Regions from separate parts of the Pseudacidobacterium ailaaui genome, predicted to be linked through region 3. Evidence: predicted binding sites of a transcription regulator. Region 3 holds the regulator's gene; each other region holds the start of a gene.
What was found. Region 3 encodes LexA, which represses DNA repair genes until DNA is damaged. Its sites were predicted from a motif close to CANTTCGCTTTTTATTCGC; they were not measured.

Region 1 (7,429 bases), 2.6 Mb from region 3:
CACGATAACAATACGGCTCTGACCACGGCCTACTTTCCTGGTCCAGGCGGACATAATCCACTGCCCAACCGTCTACACCGATCGAAGCGATTGGTCCCTGGGCCTCTTCTGCGCAAAACCGGAGGCCCCTTTCCACCTCAGCGCAAATCCGACTCAGTTCCCAGCGCAAGGAGCCGCCCTGCTCCACCGGAGCGTTCCGGAAGCGATGCACCAGGTTTATCTGTGGCCGGCCGTCTTTCCAGCACAGCAGCGAGACGCGGCAGCTCTCCGCACCCAGATCGATTGCGACCATCGAGGGAAGGTTCTCTGGCATGGAGTCTTCTCGCTAGCGCAGGAATGCATCGGCCAAACCACCATCCACAGGAATCAGGTGACCGGTGGTGCATGGGGCCTTGGGGCCCGCAAGAAACAAAATGGCCTCGGCACAGATGCGCGGGTCAATCGGCTGGTGCGTCAACGTGCGCTTTGCATAGAACTTTGCCAGCAGGTTCCGCAGGTCATCATCGCTCAGCTTTGCATCAAACGGAATCTCGTATTTTTTGAGCGAGGCAATCACACGGTCGCGCGGAAACATGGTCGAACCCTTTACAACCGTTGCCGGACTGATGCCGTTGACACGCACCAGTGGCGCCTGTGAAACGGCCAGTTCACGCACAAGATGACTCAACGCTGCCTTGCTCACGTCATAGGCCTCGCTTCCCTTTTTCGGGACCACAGCATTGGCCGAGCTGGTCAACACCACATTGGCCGCAAGCCCCTGGTCGCGCAGCAACTTGCCAATCTCATCCACCAGCAGGAAGTTCGCAGTCACATTGATCTCCAGCGTGAGGGCCCATTGCGCTTCTGTAATGACCCCGTCTGGGGAGGAAGGAAAGATGGCAGCCGTATTGACCAGAATATCGAGTCCGCCAAAGGCCTTCACCGTTTCGCGCATTGCGGCGCGAATGGCCTCGCGGCTGCGGATGTCCACGGAAACTGCCAGGGCCGCTTCTTTGCCCGCAACGCTCTTCACTTCCTCTGCAACCCGCTCTGCCCCAGCAAAATCGCGATCGGCAACAACAACATGCGCGCCACGCTCGGCCGCCAGCAGGGCCACTTCCCTGCCGATACCGCTGCCGCCTCCGACGACCAAAGCAATCTGTCGACTCAATTCCTTCTCCGGAGGCTGGCGGCGAATCTTCGCCTCTTCAAGTTTCCAGTATTCGATGCGGAAGGCTTCCGACGCAGGCAGCGCTACGTAATTGTCTTCTACTTTGAAGTCACTGGCCAGCGCAGCCGATCCGCACTGCGGAACGGTTCCTGAAACTCTTCCCTCGTCAAGCGCAGCTGCGCCTTTCATCACATGGATGGCGTTCACATAAAACTCGCCAGTAATGCGTGACTCCGGTTTATTTTTGCCAAAGCTGAACATGCCGATGCCGGGAATGAGCACAACGGTCGGATTGGGATCCCGCATGGCCGGAGAAGAAGGATCGCGATGGCCTTGATAGTAGCTTACGTAATCTTTACGATACTGCTCCAGCCCGGACTCAATCTGTTCTTTCAAAACACTGAGGTCGCTGGCTGGGTCCCAGTCTACAAAGAAGGGACGAATCTTCGTGCGGATGAAGTGGTCAGGGCAGCTGGTGCCCAGGTATGCCAGCTTTGCGGCATCCGTCGAGTTCACAAACTCCAGCACTTCCGGAAGGTCGCAGTAGGTCCCGATGAGCCGCTTCTGCTGGGAAACACGGCCGCGCAAAAAGGGAAGGATCTCCAGCGCCAGATCGCTTCGGTTGTCGAGTGGCCTTCTCTTCTGGCCGCCAAAAATCGCCTTGCCCTTCCTCTGAATATGCTTCTCGATGAAGTCTGTCAGCTCATCAATGATCGTAAGAGTGTTTGCGTAACATTCGCGATGGGTCTCTCCCCAGGTAAATAGCCCGTGTCCGCCGAGGACCACACCATCGCAGCCCGGATTTTCCGCCACAGCACGTTTGAGCATCATGGCCAGCTCAAAGCCTGGACGCTGCCACGTCAGCCAAATGAGCTTGTGGTCGTATTCGCGATTGAACTGCTCCATCTTTTCGCGACCATTGGCCGCCGCTGCCAGCGCAATCGCGCAGTCTGGATGCAGATGGTCTACATGGGCAAAAGGCAGAAAGCCGTGCAGCGGAGTATCAATCGAAGCCGCCACCGGATTGATGCCAAAGGTGCAGAGCGGATAGTAATCCACCATCTCATCCTCAAACTCCGCGCCTTTGTAAAGCGCTTCAAGCGCCAGCAGCTTGTCGAGATATAACGTGGCAAAACCGCTTCGCTTGATGCTGCCCAGGTCTCCGCCGCTTCCTTTCACCCACAGCACCCGCTTTGTGCTGCCGTCAAGAGGATCGGACTGATCGATCTTGGAGCTCGTATTGCCGCCGCCAAAATTGGTAATGCGCAGGTCCGAGCCCAGCAGGTTCGAGCGATAGCGCAGTCGTTCTGGCTCATCCATCCCGGCTGCTTCCGTATCGTTCCAACGGTCTTCCAAATATTTCAGGTTCAGTTTTTTTGCCGGTTCGGCGACGGGAGACATATAAAAGTTCCTTTACTGGTTCTAAGAAGCAATTGAGTCAGATTATACCTATATAGAATCTATTTACCAATAGAAATCATCACGCATAACTGCTCGTGAACGTAGCGTTTCGCGCGCCCCGCTCACGCTCAATCTTTTCCACATACCCGCTTTCGCGAAGCGCACTCAATGGATCTGCCGGCAGACCACGCCGCTCACGCCAGCTCTTCAGCAAGGGACGTACATCTGTCCAAAATGCGTCGCGCAGACACTCCTCAGCTTCCACCGTCCTGGATGCAGACTGCAACTCCGCCAGACGCTCGCGGTCTACAAGAAGCGCTTTGGCATAAAGCTCCTGCGCTGTGACCACGGTCTGCACCATCGCTTCCAGCTTGCCTTTAATGTTATGGCTCTGGTCAATCATGTATGCAACCGATTCAGTTACGTTTCTGTCCGACTCGCTCAGGATCTCATGGAAAATCCGGAACACCTGGTACGGATCAATCGATCCAATGGTCAGGTCATCATCGGCATAGCGGCGGTCGTTGAAATGGAACCCGCCCAGGCGCCGCAGATGCAGAAGCCAGGCGACGATCTGCTCAATGTTCTGTGATTGGTAATGGTGTCCGGTATCTACCAGAACAAAGGCCCGCGGCCCCACGTGTTGCGCCAGATGCGCGGCCATTCCCCAATCGGCGATGTCGGTAAAATAAAACGCCGGTTCAAAGGGCTTGTATTCGATCAAAAGGCGCTGGCCGTCATTCATGGCTTCATGCGTGGCCTGCAGCGCCTCCTCCATCCAGACAATCCGCTTCCGAATACTCTGAGCACCCGGATAATTCGAACCATCGGACACCCATAGGGAAATGTCCTGTGACCCCAGCGCCTTTGCGATCTCAACCGAGTCCAGCAGATGATCTACGGCTTTACGGCGCACAGCAGGGTCCGGATTGCAGATAGACCCGAATTTGTACTCCTGGTCCTGGAACAGGTTTGGATTGATCGAACCGGCCCGGATGCCATATCGGGAGACCATTTGCGTTACCTTTGCCACATCGGCAACACCACCGGGTAGGTCCCACAGCACATGGAGCGCCAGCGAGGGGGTGGCCCCGGTCAGACCATGCACCTGGGCCGCATCTGCAAATTTTTCCTCCAGGGCCGCTGCGGCCCCTGCCTGAAGAAATTTGCCGAACCGCGTGCCGGTATTGGCAAAACCCCAGGAAGGAATTTCAATGACAAAGCCATCTAGCTGATCCAAAACCCGCTCGTAGCGGTCCTCTGTGTGCATTTCATCCTCTTTTCATGACCTGACTCAGGCAAAGCGGAGTGTAGCTCCAATCGCTGTGCATTTTCAATAGAAATTCTATTTCATATTTGTATCCGGGCGTACTATCATTGCGCCGACGGAGTTTAGACCACTTCTTATGACGCGAAAAATATCGCTTTCGACACTCGCGCTTCTGCTGGGTTTGGCCACTTTTTCCCCTGCGCAGCAGACGCCTTCCATCTCAGTGGATTGGAACAAAGTCCTGCTCATTTCCCGGTCCACACCCACCCTTCAGGTTGTCGTAAATCCGATGCTGCGGCGAGGCTCCCCCATCCACGACCAGTCCTTCGCCGCGCTCAAGGCCCTGGGCGCTGATTATGTCCGCTATGTCCCCTGGTTGCCCTATCCCAGGCTCGCCGTGGCGGAACTTGAAAAAGGATCGTGGGATTTTTCTCTCATTGATCCAATGACCACAGATTTTCTCAACGCCACTGAAGGTCATTCCACCATCATGAATTTCAGCACAATACCTGCGTGGCTTTTTAAGACAGACAAGCCCGTCGCGTATCCTGACGATCCCAATCAGGTCACATGGAACTACACGCAGGGAACAGAGCTCAGGGACCCATCAGGCAAGGAGCTGGGCGACTACTATGCGCGTCTGGTGAGCTGGTACACCAAAGGCGGCTTTCTTGACGAAAGCGGCAAAGAGCACCGCTCCGGCTACCATTACAGTTTTCCTTACTGGGAAGTCCTGAATGAGCCCGATTTTGAGCACAAGACAATGCCACAACAGTACACCGAACGCTATGACGCCATTGTTTCCGCCATCCACCGGGTTAGCCCGCAAACAAAGTTTGTGGGCCTTGCGCTTGCCATGGCCGACCGGCCCGACATGTATGAATACTTTCTAAACCATGCGAACCACAAGCCCGGAATCCCGCTCGATTTCATCTCATATCACTTCTATGCCTCTCCGCCGGATGGTCACGATGCCAATGTCTGGCAATATGCCTTTTTCGACCAGGCGGACCGTTTTCTGGCTGAGGTCAAATTTATTGAAGCCATCCGTAAGCGTCTCTCTCCTGAAACCAGGACCGACATCGACGAGCTAGGTGTCATTCTTCCTGGCGACGGCGAAGAGAACGCGCTGGGAAGGGCGCTTCCCTTCACCACCCCTGAAATTTACTGGAATGCTGCCGGGGCCATGTATGCGTATCTTTTTATGGGCCTCGCACGGCAAGGGATTGATGTGATTGGCGAGTCTCAGCTCGTCGGCTATCCATCGCAATTTCCCAGCGTATCCATGATGGACTGGCGTACGGGAAAGCCGAATGCGCGTTATTGGGTGCTGAAGCTTATTCGGGACAATTTCCACGCCGGAGACAAACTCATGGAAACAACCATCTCCCACGACCAGCAAGAGACGGCAGCGCAGGCCTTCCTGACACCTAAAGGCAAAAAGCTGCTTTTGGTCAACAAACGAAACCATCCTGTCGAAGTGGTCCTGCCGCAGGAAGCGGCCCACGCGATGCTGTGGACAGTGGACGAAGCCACCGGGGAAGAAGCGCCGCGGAAATCGCAGGCAGACGGCACGACCGTCACGATGGCTCCCTTTGCTGTCACCGTCGCTACGTGGCCATCAGCACAATAGAAGGGGAAGCACCATGCAGAGAGTCGCATTTATGCTCAAGCTTCGGCCCGGTGCCGGAGACGCCTATGACAAAGCCCATGAGTCCGTCTGGCCAGAGATGCTCACACTGCTCAAGCGCGCCGGGGTCACTGAGTATTCCATTTTCCGGCGTGATGAACTTCTGGTCTTGACCATGCGTGTGGAGGACTTTGAAGATACCTGGAGCAAGATTGAACAGGATCCGGTCAATACGCGCTGGCAGCAAGCCATGGCTGCGTATTTCGCTCCATTGGAAGGACTGCGCCCTGGAGAGCGTTTTCCCATGATGCGCGAGGTCTTTTACCTTCCCTGACACATTATGCTACGGACTCCGGACCCGCTTCTGCAGGAATCGGTTCAATTTTTCCGAGAAGGAAAATGTAGCCAGCGATTCCCGCCGCCAGATACGCAGCAGCAACGCCAAAGGCCAGCGCAAAGGAATGCTGAGCCGAGACCAGATACCCTGTAACCACCGGGGCAGCAATGCCGGAGACCTGATTGGCGAAATTCAGAATGCCACCAAGTTTTCCCACGCTGCCCCGAGGCGCAATCAGCGAGGGCACAGACCAGCCCACCGGAGCAGCGGCGGCAAGGCCACTGATGGAGAGGCTGATCCAGAACAACGCCTGTACGGAAGAATGAGCATAGGCCGCTCCGAAGATGCCCAGTCCCAGGGCCGTTCCACTAATGAGCACAACACGCCGGACGAGGTCCGCATTCCATCCGCGCTGGATCAGCGCATCCACCAGCCAGCCGCCAATCATAAGGTCCGTCACGGTTGCCGCAATCCAGGGCACTCCGGTATAAAGAAACGATTGCATCAGGTCCATGTGCAGGGAACGCGAAAGATAGCTCGGCAGCCAGGTCAAAAGAAGGTAGAACACATAATTGTAGGAGCCGAAGCCCAACGCAAGCCCGATGACCTTTTTTCGGCGCAACAGATATCCCAGGGAAACATGTTCGTCCGGTTGATACACCTGTTTCTCGGCATCTGCTTCAGCAATGTAACGGCTTTCCGCCTCGGTCAGTCCGTCGTCTTCTTTTGGATCGCGGTAGACCAGGGAAAAAAGAAGAAAATAACAGAAGCTGATGAGACCGGTAGCTGCAAAGCTCAGTCGCCAGCCGATACGCAAGAGCAGAAGGCCGATGAGTGGCACGCCAATCGCTGACGCAAATTTTGCCTGGGCATCAAACAGCGCCGTAGCAAAGCTGCGTTCTTTGGCAGGAAACCAGTACCCCACCGCTTTTGCATTTGCCGGAAAGGTCGGCGCCTCTCCGATGCCCAGGAGGAAACGGGCAGCAAAAAAGCCCCCGATGTTTGGCGTAAGGGCAGCGGCAAAAGAAGCCATACTCCACAGGAAGGTGCTGATCCGTCCGACCCGTCGCACACCAAATCTGTCCAGCAGCACACCTACGGGAAGCTGGCATAGGGCATAGGTCCAGTTGTAAGCACCCAGCAGATATCCGTATGTGATGTCAGAAATGCCAAACGCGGCATAGAGTGCATTATGTGCGACGGAAAGGTTTACACGGTCAAAATAGTTGACCAGCACGCCACACGCCAGCAAAAGTGCAATGCGCCAGCGACGGCGTGGTATCCGCTTGTCAGGCAATGGCCCCCCGTTTCTCAACTACCATAGAGTAGAGCATTTCCATGCCGTCCTCACTCCAGAAGATCATCTCTCAGCAGGCCCAGGAGGCCGGTTTTTCTGCCGCCGGAATCGCGGCCGTCCCGGAGCCTGGTTCGCCGGAGGACATCCAGGAGCGCAATCGCTTTACTCGCTGGGTGGAAGAAGGAAATGCGGGCGAAATGGAATATCTCAAGCGGCGGAACGAGGCCGGAGATTACGTACGGTCAACTTTACATGCTGCCGCACCCTGGGCGCGGTCTGTCATTGTCTGTGCCGCCGCCTACCACTCCAACCAACCGCTTTCCATCCAGCCTGCACCCGAGGAA
Region 2 (7,429 bases), 540 kb from region 3:
TCCTGCCCCACCAGACCCTGCTTACCGTGGACGCCATCGTCCGCTCCCTGGTGCGGCGCTTTATCACAGGCCAGCGGCTGCTTGAATGGGAAACAGCGGCCGAGGCAGAAACAGCGGCAAAGCGCACGACACCCGTAGACCGTTATCTTGCTCTGATCCCTCTGTTTACGATCCTGCTGGCGGTCATCATTCTGGCCGTCTCTCCTCTCGCGCTGCTGGTGGCTGCACCCATTCTGCTGTTATGGGGCTTTTCCGGCGGCATCACTTACTGGCTCAATCAGCCTCCGCGCGATGAAGCCCGCCGGTTGTCAAAGAGCAATGAGGCCTTTCTGCTCGAACAGGCGCTGCGCATCTGGCGCTACTTTTATCAATTTGGCGGGGAAAGCCATCACTTCCTCATCCCCGACAATGTGGAAGAGGATGGGCTTTATGAGGCCGCCCGGGTGTCGCCTACCAACCTTGGGCTGCTGCTGAATGCACGGCAGGCCGCTGTCGAATTTGGTTTTCTTACAGTACCGGAATTTGCCGCACTCACTCATTCGAGCTTTGCCACCATGGCGAAGCTGGAAAAACACCGCGGACATCTGCTGAACTGGTACGACACACGCACCCTCAGGCCCTTTGAGCCTGCTTTTGTCTCGACCGTAGACAATGGCAACCTGGTGGCCTCCCTGTACACGCTGCGCGGAGGGGCGCTCTCTGTGCTCAAGACGCCTTTGGTCTCCTCCCGGCTGTTCCAGGGCCTGCATACCTTTTCCACCCTGCTGCAGAAGGAGACCTCTGGCCTGGAGAAGGGCCATGCTGCGCCTCCCGGGCCCTCCGCAGCCGCCGAAGCATGGATTGCCTGGATCATGCAGGCAGACCCCGAAGCCTGGAGCAAGCTGCCGATCAAGGAAAAAGGCGATCCCTGGTGGGCCGCAGAGATGCAGGTACGGATTCGCGCCGCGCAGACGATCGTGGAAGACTACATGCCTTGGCTGCTGCCCGAATTCGCCCCACTGCGCTCTGTTGCTCAACTGGGCCTGCGCGAGGACACCATCTTTCCTGCGTTGGAAGACGCAGCCGCCTTTGCCGACCAGCTCATCTCCCGTCTGGGGCGGGCCTGGGCTACCGATGAAGAGGCTGACAGCAACCTCTTTCTTGGGGAAAAGCTGCGCACGCTTCTGCCTGCCGCCCGCGAACGTCTGCGCGGGCTCGAACAAAGCATTCGGGCCATCGCCGAGGAGTCTTCCCGACTGATTGATGAGATGGACTTCTCCTTTCTGCTGCAAAAAGGCAGAATGCTGCTTTCCATCGGCTATGATGTGGCCGCGCAGAAAGTCCATACTGCCTGTTATGACCTTCTGGCCTCGGAAGCGCGCATCGCGTCCTTTGTCGCCATTGCAAAAGGAGATGTGCCGCAGCAGGTCTGGTTCAAAATGGCCCGCATGCATACCATGGCCTATGGCCGCATGGTGTTGCTCTCCTGGACCGGGACCATGTTTGAATACCTCATGCCAGCGCTCTGGATGCGCAGCTATCCTGACACCCTGGTCTCACGCAGCCTGTGTGCCGCCGTCAAGGTACAACAGGCATTCGGACGCGAACATCGTATTCCCTGGGGCATCTCCGAATCCGGCTATGCCGACAAGACAGAGGACGGGCACTATCACTATCAGGCATTCGGCATTCCGCAGCTTGCCCTGAAATACGACGCCACGGCCGGACCGGTGGTCTCTCCCTATTCCACCTTCCTTGCTCTGGGAGTGGACCCGGCCGAGTCCATCCGCAACCTGCACCGCATGGCCAGCCAGGGATGGGTGGGTGCCTTTGGTTTTTATGAAGCCGCCGACTACATCCATTCCAGAAAAAACCCGCAGCTGGCGCGGGAATGGATGGCGCACCATCAGGGAATGTCTCTGCTCGCACTGCTGAACCTGCTGCACGAGGATGCAGCCAAGCAGTGGTTCCACGCGAACCCGGAGCTCCAGGCCACCGAGCTGCTACTGCACGAAAAACCCATCAGCGAAGCGGCGTTGAAGCACGAATACCAGCAATTCTCGCCGCGGAAGCTGAAAAAGGCCGGTTGACGAGACGCAGGACCCTGTCGTTCCCGGACGGAGAAGCTACCACGCATTCTTTGCACTTTCTTTCATCGAATACACTGAAGATTGGAAGACACAGAGACCATCGTTCCGGAAGCACCGGTTGAGCTGCACCCCCGGCACCGCAGCCTGTTGCCATTTTTGGGCGTTGCCTGCGGTGTGAGCGTTTCCAATATTTACTACAACCAGCCGCTGCTGCTGGAGATGTCCCGCAGCCTGCATGTGGAGCACGGCAGCATGGGCTCGGTCGCCGTGGCCACCCAGGTCGGCTACTCCCTCGGCATCCTCGCCTTTGTCCCGCTGGGCGACGTGGTGGAAAGGCGCGGCCTGATGGTCCGTCTTTTTGCAGGAATTGCCTGCTCGGCGCTGCTCTGCGCCTTTGCGCCGACCCTCGCGGTCCTGATTGCGGCCAGTGTCGCCATTGGACTGATGGCAGCGGTCACACACGTGATTGTCCCCATCGCCCCGGAGCTGGCCAGCGATGAGGAGCGCGGACGTGCCGTGGGCACGGTGATGACTGGCCTCCTGCTTGGGGTGTTGCTCGCCCGGACCGTTTCCGGCTGGATCGCCTCTTTTCTGGGATGGAGGACGGTCTTCTTCTTTGCCGCCGCGGCCAGCCTGACCTTTGTTCTGCTGATGGTGCGCCGACTGCCGAAGCTGCCTCCCCATACACCACTGCCCTATCGCGATGCGCTGCGCTCGCTGTGGACCTTGTGCCGCACACAGCCCCTGCTGCGTGAATCGGCAATGCTGGGAGGCCTGGCCTTCGGCGCTTTCAGCGCCTTCTGGACGACCCTGGTCTTCCTGCTTGGTTCGCACCACTATCGCCTGGGCGCAGGCGTGGCCGGCAGCTTTGGTGTACTGGGTGCTACGGGAGCACTGATTGCTCCGGTGGCTGGACGGGTAGCAGACCGGCATGGCTCGCGCGCCGTCGTCACTCTAGGGCTTAGCCTGCTGGCCGTCGGGTTCTGCATCCTCTGGCTCTTTGGCTACCACATCGCCGGACTCGTGGTTGGAGTGGTCGTGCTTGATCTGGGGATGCAGGCCAGCCAGATCGCCAACCAGACCCGCATCTTCGGCCTGGAGCCCGGAGCGCGGGGCCGCATCAACACCATCTATATGACGGTGTACTTCCTGGGAGGATCGCTCGGCTCTTTGTTTTCCACCATTGCCTGGGCACACTGGGAATGGAGCGGCGTCTGCGCCCTCGGCCTCATCATGCTGGCCCTGGCCGCCCTGCTTCATGCCACCGGTGTGCGCACCCAGCCGCCAGTCCCGCTTCCTGCCTGAGGTTGTCGTTCCCGGGGAACCATGCCGGGCTTTCCTGCGTATCTCTCGATAACGTTATCATGTACACTATGGCTGGCATGAACACCTTCTCCATCGGCGTGGACCTGGGCGGCACCAGTCTGCGGGTTGCAGCTTTTACTCAGGACTGGGAACGTCTCAGCGCCATTTCCATGCCCACCCGGGTGGATGCCGGCCCAGAAGCCGTGCTGCAGGATATGGTCTCCGCCATCCGACAGCTTGTGGCGGAACATCAATCTGGTCGGGAATGGGTTGGTACCGGAGTTGGATGTCCGGGGCCCCTTGAGCTTCCCTCAGGACGGCTGCTGACTCCGCCGAACCTGCCCGGCTTTGAGGGGCTGGAACTGAAGACTGAACTGGAGCGGAGGCTGGGATCTCCAGTCCTTGTGGAGTGTGATGCCAATGCCGCTGCACTGGCTGAGTGCCATGCCGGCGCCGGAAAGGCATTCGGGACCCAGTCGCTCTGCATGTTGACTCTGGGCACAGGCGTGGGAAGCGGCATCATTCTGGACGGACATGTCTGGCATGGCTTTGCCGGAATGGCTGGCGAGGCGGGACATGTACCTGTATACCTGGACGGGTTGCCCTGTGGATGCGGCAGCCGGGGTTGCCTGGAACAGTATGCCTCAGCCACTGCCATTGCCCGGGCCGGAAGAAGCCTGGCCGTGGCTGGCCCGCACCATGGACAAGACCCGGTAACAGCACGCAGTCTGGCCGAAAGCGCCTGGGCGGGCGATGCGGAATCTGAAGAAATTTATCGAAAGGTAGGACAGGCACTGGGCATCGGGCTGGCCAGCCTGGTCAGCACCCTGAATCTTCCTTTGTATGTGGTAGGAGGAGGAGTCGCGGCGGCCTGGGACCTCTTTTCGCCCGCCATGTTCGCCGCGATGGAGGCCCATAGCTATATCTATCGTTTGACAAAGCCTGCAGATCCCAGCATTCCTGAGAAAGGACGTACGACAGTGGTCCCGGCCCGGCTGGGGCCAGATTCGGGCCTTCTGGGGGCCGCCATGCTGCCCTTTTTTGCATAAAAAACCTGCCTCGTGGTGGACTTGGCCCGCAACCGCACGTTACTATAGTTTTTGATTTTTGTTCGCCCGGGCCGCCCCGCGGAGTTTCAGTGCTAGAATTGCCTCAACTTCATACAGAATTTGGGCAGAATTGGCGCATTTTCCCTGCGAAAAGGCGCAAAACACAGGGCATGGGAGAAGGATTGTGGCAGCAGATGACCGTACCCGCGCAGTAGAACTGGCGCTTTCACAGATTGAGAAACAGTTTGGCAAGGGCTCAATTATGCGCCTTGGCAGCAAGGAGGCCGTGGCGCCTGTCTCCACCATCTCTACCGGCTCGATCTCCTTTGACGCAGCACTCGGTGTGGGTGGAGTGCCCCGGGGACGCGTGATTGAGATTTTTGGTCCGGAATCCTCAGGAAAAACTACGGTCACGCTCCAGATCATTGCTGAAGCACAGAAGCAAGGCGGGATGGCGGCCTTTGTGGATGCTGAACACGCACTGGATCCGGTCTATGCGAAAAAGCTGGGCGTGGATGTGGACAACCTGCTTGTCTCGCAGCCCGATTACGGGGAGCAGGCGCTGGAAATCACCGAGGCGCTGGTCCGCTCCGGTGCCATTGACGTCCTCGTAGTGGACTCGGTCGCAGCTCTGGTCCCCAAGGCCGAACTGGACGGCGAGATGGGCGACTCGCATGTGGGACTTCAGGCGCGTCTGATGTCGCAGGCGTTGCGCAAACTCACGGGCACGGTCTCCAAATCACGGACCTGCCTGATCTTCATCAACCAGATCCGCGAAAAGATCGGGGTGATGTTCGGCAATCCGGAAACGACGACCGGAGGCCGCGCGCTCAAGTTTTACTCCTCTGTACGCATTGATATCCGGCGTATCTCCGCGGTCAAAGAGGGGGAAAACGTTGTCGGCGCACGGACCAAGGTCAAGATTGTAAAGAACAAGGTGGCCGCACCCTTCCGCGAGGCCGAGTTCGACATTCTTTATGGCGAAGGCATCTCGCGTGAAGGCGATGTTCTGGACCTGGCGGTAGCAAACAATATCGTCGAAAAGTCCGGCGCATGGTATAGCTATGCGGGCGAACGCATCGGTCAGGGCCGGGAAAATGTACGCCAGTACCTGAAAGACAACAAAGAAACCTTTGCCCGCATTGACGCTGAACTGCGCCAGAAGCTTAAGATAGCCGCACCCGCTCCGGCAGAAGTCCCACCCGTCCCGGTAAACGGTGCAACCGCCGCGCAGGAAGCGGTACGGGGCGCGAGACGGCAGTGATTTTCTGGACAGTCGATTTCAGAGGCAGGCGTCTACAGCCTGCCTTTTCTGTTTTCGCAGAAGTTTTCTTGCCGCCCATCCACTCATGATCGAAGCTGGACGTTCTTAAAATCTGATATCCTTGGCCGTTTCCTATGTCTGCACCGGATGAAGCCAAGCTGAACAACGTTCTTACGTCAACACTCGACCCTGGCAGTCCACGGGCCAGGAGCCATACTGCGGCCATGACGGCCCTGGTGGCCAGCATTCGCGCGCAGGAAGCGCAGATCCGCGAAGGTGGAGGCGCAAAGGCCATCGAGGCGCAGCACGCCAAAAAGCGCCTGACAGCGCGGGAACGCATTGCGCTGCTGCTCGATCCTGGAACCGACCTGTTCGAACTGGGGCTGTTTGCCGCCTTCGGCATGTATGAAGAGTGGGGCGGTGCCCCGGCGGCCGGCGTGATCACGGGACTGGGGCGGGTGGCCGGGCGTCTGTGCATGATTATCGCCAATGACGCGACGGTCAAAGCCGGGGCCTTTTTCCCCATGACGGCAAAGAAGGTCATCCGCGCGCAGACCATCGCGATGGAAAACCGCATCCCCACTCTGTATCTGGTGGATTCCGCGGGTGTCTTTTTGCCCCTGCAGGAAGATGTCTTTCCGGACCAGGACGACTTTGGACGCATCTTCCGCAACAATGCAGTGATGTCGGCGATGGGCATTCCGCAGATGACGGCCATCATGGGCATGTGCGTGGCCGGAGGCGCGTATCTTCCGGTGATGACGGACCATGTGCTGATGACCGAAGGCAGCGGACTCTTCCTGGCCGGCCCTGCGCTGGTGCAGGCAGCCATCGGACAGAAGTATTCCGCCGAGGAGCTGGGCGGAGCGGCCATGCACGCACAGATCTCCGGCACAGTGGACTACAAAGAACCCAATGACCACCTGTGTATTGCGCGGCTGCGCTCGCTTGTCTCCAGAGTCGGCCAAAGGCCGGGCGCTCCCTTTGCCCGCGCGCCGTTTGACCCGGAAAGGGATGCGCCCCGATATCCGGCCTCGGACCTGTATGCGCTGCTTGATCCTGATCCGGCAAAAGGCTCGGCCAGCGGCTATGACATGCATGAAGTCATCGCCCGCCTCGTAGACCGCAGTGCATTCGACGAATACCGGCCCGAGTATGGGCGCACGCTTCTGTGCGGCTATGCGCACATCGGGGGGACGGCCGTAGGCATTGTCGCCAACCAGAAGACCTCCCAGCCGCAGACCAGCCATACCGGGGAAAAGCGGATGGAATTTGGTGGCGTCATCTATTCTGAAAGCGCGGACAAGGCGGCGCGCTTCATCATGGACTGCAATCAGAACCTTGTGCCGCTGATTTTTCTCCACGATGTCAATGGCTTTATGGTGGGACGCGATGCGGAATGGAGCGGCATTATCCGTTCGGGAGCAAAGATGGTCAGCGCTGTTTCCAACTCGGTGGTCCCCAAGATCAGCGTCATCCTGGGCGGATCGTATGGAGCAGGCAATTACGCCATGTGCGGAAAGGCCTATGATCCACGCTTTATTTTTGCCTGGCCCACGGCACGCTATGCGGTGATGAGCGGCAGCTCGGCCGCCCAGACCCTGGTGGAAATCAAACTGCGACAACTGGAGCGCGAGGGCAAAAAACTCAGCGAGAAGGAAAAAGAAGAGCTGCTGGCTTCCATCAAGGCCACCTATGAGGAGCAGACCGACTGCCGCTACGCCGCTGCCCGCCTCTGGGTG
Region 3 (7,429 bases):
CACTGGCCATGGTCTTCTCCTATTCGCTATGGATCCAGCTCTGCAGCAGACGTGTGGCCTGCGCAGGCTCTTGTCGAAGGTGCTCGGTCACTGCATCAAATACCGCCTGCGCCTGCTTCTTCTCGAGCAGCGCGGCTTCATCCTCGGTCTCTGCCAGAACTGCCCCCTCCGCTCCAGCTGGTAAATGCTGTGTATGGGACTGGGGTTCCTGTTTCGCCGACTGCGACGTGCGCAGGGCCGGCCGCACGACGAAGAAAATGAGACTCAGCAGGGCCAGCAGCAAGACACCATACTTGGCCAGGTCCTGTAGATGCGTGGCCTGCGCCAACACTTGCTGCCAGGGACTGAGGGCCGGAGCCGCATTGTCCTCAAAAGCCACATCTTCTACGCTGACCTGGTCCCCTCGGGAGGCATCAAAGCCGATGGCCGTTTCCGCAAGTTCGGTGAGCTGTTTCATCTCCTCAGCGGTCCGCGGCTGCCAGCTTATCTGTTTTCCGTTCACGTTCATTCTGTGATTGATCAATACTGCTGCGGTCACACGCCGAATCTTTCCCGGGTTCTGGACCGTATGCCGCACTTTTTTCGAGGCCCCATAGGTACCGCTTTCTTGTCGGATGTTTTCTGTACCCGCGTCATGGACAGGAAACAGCGGCGGCTTGGTATTCGGAGCATTACTCGCCGTGCCGGGAACCCCTGAGGGTCCGGATTGAGTCCCCGTGTTCTGCTCGGATCGCTGCATGGAAAGCGTCACAACATTGTTCGGATCATAGGTCTCATCCACTTCATCGGCCGACGATGTGTCATACTCCACATTTACCGAGGCCCGCACATTTCCTGTTCCGGCCACCGGTTCGAGCGTGGCCACCAGCTTGTCCGCCAGCTCCTGCTCATGCGCTTCTGTCTCTCCGTTTCCGGAGCGCCTGCCAAGCTGCACGCGTCCGTCTGCATCCAGCAGAGTGACATTCTCCGGTTGAAGACCGTCCACAGCGCTCGCCACGAGGTTTCGAATTGCCTCTGCCTGCTCCTCTCCCAGGGAGCGCCGCCGCAGCTTCAACACGACGGAAGCCTTGGCATCCCGCTGCTGGCTCGTAAACAAAGAGTCGTGCGGCATCACCAGATGCACCCGGGAAGACTCTACGTCCGAAAGCGTGTTGATGGTATGCTCCAGCTCACCCTCCAGGGCGCGCTGGTAGTTCACCTTCTCGTCAAATTCTGAGCCGATCCAGTTCGGCTTATCAAAAAGCTCAAAACCCATCCTGCCGCTCTTGGGGCCGCCTTTGGCCGTGGTTGCCAGACGCGCCTTGTCCAGACTGGAAGCCGGGACCCGCAGGGTCGTTCCATCCGCAGACAGATCGAAAGGAATGTTGGACGCCGTCAGCTCCGAAGCAATTTCACGGGCATCCTGCGGTTCCAGCCCAGCATAGAGGACCTTCCAGTCGGTCCGCGTGGCAAACCAGAGGATGGCAAGAAAGCAGAGCAGGGCCAAAGCCGAGGCCCCGGAAAACCAGAGCTTCTGCTGTCGTTCCATGCTGCGGAAACGGGCGGCCAGGGGCGCAAACATCGCATTGGTGCGCCCAAGCAGGCCGGTGGCCGCGGCCGGTGCTGGTTGTATCTGCTGGTTTTCGTCCATGCTGCGCTGTCCCCGCCGGCTCTAAAACTGCATGTTCATCAGCTGCTCGAAAGCGGCCATACCCTTATTCCGTACGGCCAGGGCAAGCTCGAAGGCCGCATCGGCATTACTGACCGCAATCATTGCCGTGTGCACATCCGTACCGCTGCCATCCAGCAGCCCCTCGACGGCCTGGGAGGCCTGGTCCTCCAGCTGCTGCATCTTCCCCACAGCATCTTTTAGCAGCCCGGCGAACGGCACCTGCTGGGCATTGTCTGTCCCCAAAGCCTCCTCGGTCTGCCCCGCCAGGGATGCTGTCACGATTTGAGATTGAATCTGCATGTCGGTCCCTCGAAGGTTGGTTTAAGACTTCAGAATGTCCAGCGATGCGCTGATCATGCCTTTCTCGGCCTGCACAGCTGAGGCATTCAGCCCGTAGGCCCGCGTTGCTCCCATCATGTCCACCATTTCCGTTAGCGGATTAATGTCCGGATAATTCACATACCCGTCCTTGTCCGCATCCGGATGCCCTGGGTCATAGCGGCGCAGTGTACTTGCCGGGTCCTGAACGACCGCTGAAACTGCAACCCCACCCATTTTCGGCTCCGACTGGGACATCAGCTCTCCGGCAAAGGTAGATGGCTCCGCTGCTGCCGAGGTAAAGACGACATGCTGACGGCGGTAAGGCGTGCCGTCGGCCGTGCGGGTCGTCTCCGCATTGGCCATATTGGCCGCCACAACTTCGGCACGGATCCGTTCGGCTTTCAGCGCCGAACCGCTTATTTCCAGAACACCAAACAGGTTCATTGCCCCTTCTCCCAGATCTGCTGCCTTACTTGTCTGCGTGGATGGCATCCATGATGCGGGTCAACTCCCGTTTCCATAGCTCCACCCCGGTGCGAAACTGTAACTGCGCCTCAGCCAGATTCAGACCTTCGCGATCCATCGAAACATTGTTTCCATCCGGTCGGGCCAGCAGGCCATCCACGAGCCCTGCGCGCACCGTCGGCGGCGTGAAGCGCCTGCGCGCCACGCCATTGTCCGTCTGCGCAGACAGCAAACCCTGCAGCGATCGCTGCATCTCGGCGGCAAACTCAAACCCGACCGTCTTATATCCGGGCGTGTCGATGTTGGCCATATTCTGCGCCGTATATTTCAGCTCCAGTGCTGAAAGATCGAGATAGCGCTCCAGCGCGTCTTCCACAGGGGTCGTAATCTGCATCCTTCATCCTCTCCTTCCTGCCCGCCGATAAATCGAGCAGGCCCGCTCTTTGCTTTGCATGGGAAGGCCCGGTCGGCGGCCAATGAGATTAGAAAAATCTCAGCTCCTGCCCGGCTGATCGCCAAACTCGATTTCTCCAGCATCAATCTCAGGCCGGTCCTCGGCCAGGATCCAGGCGCGCTCCATCACATGCTCCAGCTCGCGGACATTGCCCGGCCAGTGATGCTCCATCAGCTTTTCCATGGCCGCGTGGGTGATCGCTTTTGCCGGACTCTGCCGCGCCAGCCTTTCTATAAAGTGTTCGACCAGCAGCGGAATGTCCTGCGAATGTGCCGCCAGTGGCGGGGTCTGGATCGGAAAGACCGAAAGCCGGAAGTACAGGTCGGCGCGAAACTCCCCCTTTTCGGCCAGCTGCGCCAGATGACGGTGGGTTGCAGCCACAATGCGGACATCCACACGGACTGGCTCATTTTCACCCACGCGTTGTACTTCACCGCACTCCACAAAGCGCAGCAGTTTGGCCTGAAGGGCAAGCGGCATCTCTCCAATTTCATCCAGAAAGAGCGTACCGCCATCGGCGGCTTCAATCCGCCCAGTCCGCCCCTGAACCGCACCGGTAAAAGCACCGCGGGTATGCCCGAAGAGTTCGGCCTCCAGCAAGGCCTCCGGGATGGCCGCGCAATTCAATGCGATGAAGGGACGCCCGGAACGCGGGCTCAGCCTGTGGATCGCGCGTGCCACAAGCTCCTTTCCAGTCCCGGTCGGCCCCTGCACCAGGACCGTCGTGTTGCGAGGGGCCACCATGCGGATGCGGCGGCCCAATTCAGCCATTTGAGGATGCTGGCCGATCAGTTCAGGCAGCTGGGCAGAAAAGGCGGCGTCCGGAGGGGCTGCTGCGACAATCCATCGCTTTTTCTGCGGCGCCTCTTGCTGCTCCGGGAGCACCGGGGCGCTGTTCCAAATGGCCCCATCCGCATCCTGGGCCCGCCGCAGGGCAAAGTGGATCTCATTGCGCCGAGGACTGCGCAGCGTGCTGGCCGCTCTTCCATCCACCAGGACCAGGTCCACGGCAGGATAGAGCCGCTCAAACTCCGCGATAAACTCCTCCACTTCCAGGTCAGGCAGCCAGGAATCCAGGATGACTGCCTCAGCTGGGCAGAGGTCCAGTAGATCCATCACCTCGGCGCCACCGCTGGCCTCGCGCACCTTCCAGTGCAGACCATCCAATGCCTCCTTCACCCGCTGCCGAAAAGAAGCATCTGCGCTGGCCAGAATGGCGGTCCGCACCTGCGCGGCCACGGGCCGTTTGATGACTGTAGCAGTAGACATCATTCCTCCTCTGTGTCTTAGCCCTGGGACGTTGGTTTGAATCCGATGGAATAACCCAGCCCGCGTATGGTCTGGATCAGCGCCGACTCTCCGGTGTCTTTTAATTTGCGGCGCAAATAATTCACATAGACATCCACTACATTCGTACCGGCCTCCGGGTTCATCCCCCATACCTGCCGCAACAGGTCCGTGCGCGGAACGCAGCGTCCCCGGTTCAGCAACAGAAATTCGAGCAAGGCAAACTCTTTATTGGTCAGCTGCACAGACTCGCCGCCCCGTACTGCAGTCCGCTCCACACGATGGACCTCCAGGTCGGCATAACGGAGCACCAGGCCCGCTCCTTGCCGCCGCCGCATCACGGAGCGGCAACGCGCACGCAGCTCACGCAGAGAGAACGGTTTCAGCATGTAGTCATCGGCACCCATCTCCAGACAGCGGACCCGGGTCTCGATTCCCTCTCTGGCCGTCAGCACCAGGACCGGCGCTTCCTCGCTTACCGATCGCAAAAACCGCAGGACTTCCATCCCGTCCCGCTGCGGCAAATCCAGGTCCAGCACGGTAAGGTCCGGCATCTCTGACACAAACATCTCCATCGCTTTCAATCCGTCCTGGGCCAGCATCACCTGGTGCCCCTCTGCCTCAAACCCCCGGCACAAAAACCGCGCCAGTGCCGGATCATCGTCTGCGACCAATAACCGCATCTGGAATTCCCTCGCTGCATTCAACTTCTCTTGTATTGCGGTGGGAACACAAGAAATGCATGAGTGAAATCTGCTGAAGAGATTTTGTATTGGGAAAGCTCCGGCTGGTGTTTCAAGATGGGAATCCGTGCCAAAAATCTCGCCCCGGAAGCCTTGACATGCTCCTTTGGTCAGAAAGCAGATCGTCCGGAAAAGGAGCGAGGCCGGGCAGAAAACACCTTCGCCTCGACTCTGCAGGAAAGCCGCCAAGACCCTGGATCGCCTTAGCGGAAAATTTCCTGGCTCAAATTTTCCTCCACGATTCGCTTTTTATTCGCTAAAATACGGGCATGGCAGTTACGCGACGGCAAAAAGAGGTGCTGGATTTCATTTCCGGCTTTGTGCAACGCAACGGCTACTCCCCCTCCTTTGAAGAGATTGCCCGGGGACTGGGCCTCAAGTCGCTGGCCACCGTCCACAAGCACATCACCAATCTGCAAAACAAAGGGCTGCTTGAGCGGGCACACAACCGCAGCCGCTCGATTGACGTCCTGCCACCCCGCAGCAAATCGACGCTACCGGACCGCCTGCCCCTCGCAGGCCGGATTGCGGCCGGTTTTCCGGTTGAAGCCCCGGAGACGGCCGAAAGCATCTCTCTGGGTGACATCATTGGCAGCCGTGATGTCTTCGTGCTTCAGGTACGCGGCGATTCGATGCGCGATGAGCACATCGTGGACGGCGATTATGTCCTGGTGGAAAGGACGCAGACCGCGCATCAGGGAGAAATTGTTGTTGCGCTCGTCAACGGTGCGGAGACAACGCTGAAACGCTACTATCTCGAAGGCCACACGGTCCGTTTGCAGCCTTCCAATGCAGAGATGGAGCCGATTTACGTCCCGGCAGAGCAGGTTGCAATCCAGGGGCGGGCGTTGGGCATTCTTCGAAGATATGCCTGAAATAAAAAGGCCTGCGCATGGCAGGCCCCTTCACACATAGGTCGGAATTCGATTTAACCGATGACGCGCGCAATACTGCGGGCAATGGTGTCCTTCGGGACATAACCGACAATCTGGTCAGCCACCTTTCCCCCCTTAAAGAGCAGCAATGCAGGGATCCCGCGGATGCCATAGCGCATGGGGGTCGCCTGATTGCGGTCCACGTCCATCTTCATCACCTTCAGCTTTCCGCTGTACTCAGAGGCAACCTCATCGACGATCGGTGCAAGGGCCTTACAGGGACCACACCATGCGGCCCAGAAATCTACCAGCACAGGCTGATCTGACTGGAGCACCTCCTGCTCAAAGTTTGTATCGTTGACTTCTGCTACTGCCAGACCTGCCATGCTCCTCCTTTTTGTGGTGCAAATTTCATCTTCTTTGATGATAAATGCAGGGGAAAGGTCGCAACAGGGGTGAAAATCCAAAATAGAATCCTGCCGTTTTCCCACTTGGCCGAAAATGAGAAAGGCGCCCGGACTCGAATCGCTTCAGAGTCTCAGGCGCCTGGAGCAGCCCTCCCCCAGAACTGCCCACGATTGGAAGCTACTATCTTAGGTCGGTGATGTAAAGCAAACTTTGGTAACCAAATCGTACTTTCCCGGTAAAGTTGACCTATTTCGCAGCATTTTGAAGAAAATGGGCCGGATCGAGCTCCATGTGGCAGGTGAGAATTTCGATCGGTTCGTCCACCACCCGCGCCCGAATTGCCTCCTGCACGCGATTCATCTGAAAATCCGATTCCACCAGCACGAGAACGGAGGGGCCGGCCCCGCTGAGGGTGACGCTCAGAACCTCTTCTTGTTCTGCTAAAGGCAACAGCTTTTTGAGCAAAGGGCAGACCTCGGCACGATAAGGCTGATGGAGCCGGTCCTGGGTCGCGGTCGGCATGACGTCACTGTGTCCTGAAGCGAATACCGCCGTCAGCAAGGCCACCCGCTGAATGTTGGCCACAGCATCCGCGCGGCTGAAGCTCTCTGGCACAGCTTTGCGTGAAAGATGGGTAGACAAAGGATTTTGGGGAACAACCACCAGCGCCCTCCAGTAAGAGCGGGGAGTCAGAGAGATCGCAACGACCTCGTCATTGTGCCAGCAGGCAACGGTGTATCCGCCTAACCAGCAGGCCGCTGTGTTGTCCGGATGTCCTTCCATCCGCGATGCTTCTGTCAGAATCTGGCTGCGGTCCCAGTCAAGGTTGCCAAAATGCGCAGCCAGTGCCACTCCGGCCAGACGGGCTGCCGCCGAAGAGCCAAGGCCCATTCCTATAGGAATGCCGTTCTGGACCTTGAGAGACAGCGGCATGTCCTGGATACCCTGCTCCTTCAGGACCCTCTGATAGGTTTCAAGCAGGAGGTTGTTACTGACCGATCCACAGATGTCAGCATTCCTCCCCCTGGCGGAAACCGAATACGCTTCGGCGGGCGTTGCTTCGACTTCCAGATACAGCGAGAGTGCCAGAGCCACTGCATCAAAGCCCGGCCCCAGATTGGCCGAAGTCGCAGGAAGTTTGATTTTGAATGATTGCTGGACCATTATCTTCTAGCTTTCTCTAACTCTCTCAGTACCGAATCCACCGACGCTTCCAGTTCGACCG

Region 1: the regulator LexA is predicted to act here: its motif matches at 3,868-3,886, upstream of N655_RS0113680 (sugar isomerase).
Region 2: the regulator LexA is predicted to act here: its motif matches at 4,471-4,489, upstream of recA (recombinase RecA).

The regions. Positions count from the first base shown of each region.
Region 1 is NZ_JIAL01000001.1:3,049,751-3,057,179, reverse strand. Features, by position in the region: gene N655_RS19080 (rhamnulokinase) at 1-313, opposite strand, end outside; gene N655_RS0113685 (bifunctional rhamnulose-1-phosphate aldolase/short-chain dehydrogenase) at 326-2,551, opposite strand; gene N655_RS0113680 (sugar isomerase) at 2,631-3,821, opposite strand; gene N655_RS0113675 (GH39 family glycosyl hydrolase) at 3,958-5,454, shown strand; gene N655_RS0113670 (L-rhamnose mutarotase) at 5,468-5,785, shown strand; gene N655_RS0113665 (MFS transporter) at 5,790-7,085, opposite strand; gene queG (tRNA epoxyqueuosine(34) reductase QueG) at 7,127-7,429, shown strand, end outside.
Region 2 is NZ_JIAL01000001.1:992,233-999,661, forward strand. Features, by position in the region: gene N655_RS17265 (glucoamylase family protein) at 1-2,069, shown strand, start outside; gene N655_RS0104475 (MFS transporter) at 2,151-3,374, shown strand; gene N655_RS0104480 (ROK family protein) at 3,434-4,423, shown strand; gene recA (recombinase RecA) at 4,608-5,687, shown strand; gene N655_RS0104490 (acyl-CoA carboxylase subunit beta) at 5,822-7,429, shown strand, end outside.
Region 3 is NZ_JIAL01000001.1:447,690-455,118, forward strand. Features, by position in the region: gene fliG (flagellar motor switch protein FliG) at 1-10, opposite strand, end outside; gene fliF (flagellar basal-body MS-ring/collar protein FliF) at 20-1,630, opposite strand; gene fliE (flagellar hook-basal body complex protein FliE) at 1,652-1,951, opposite strand; gene flgC (flagellar basal body rod protein FlgC) at 1,973-2,416, opposite strand; gene flgB (flagellar basal body rod protein FlgB) at 2,442-2,831, opposite strand; gene N655_RS0102115 (sigma-54 dependent transcriptional regulator) at 2,931-4,163, opposite strand; gene N655_RS0102120 (response regulator transcription factor) at 4,178-4,861, opposite strand; gene lexA (transcriptional repressor LexA) at 5,191-5,796, shown strand; gene trxA (thioredoxin) at 5,850-6,182, opposite strand; gene thrB (homoserine kinase) at 6,451-7,368, opposite strand; gene thrC (threonine synthase) at 7,368-7,429, opposite strand, start outside.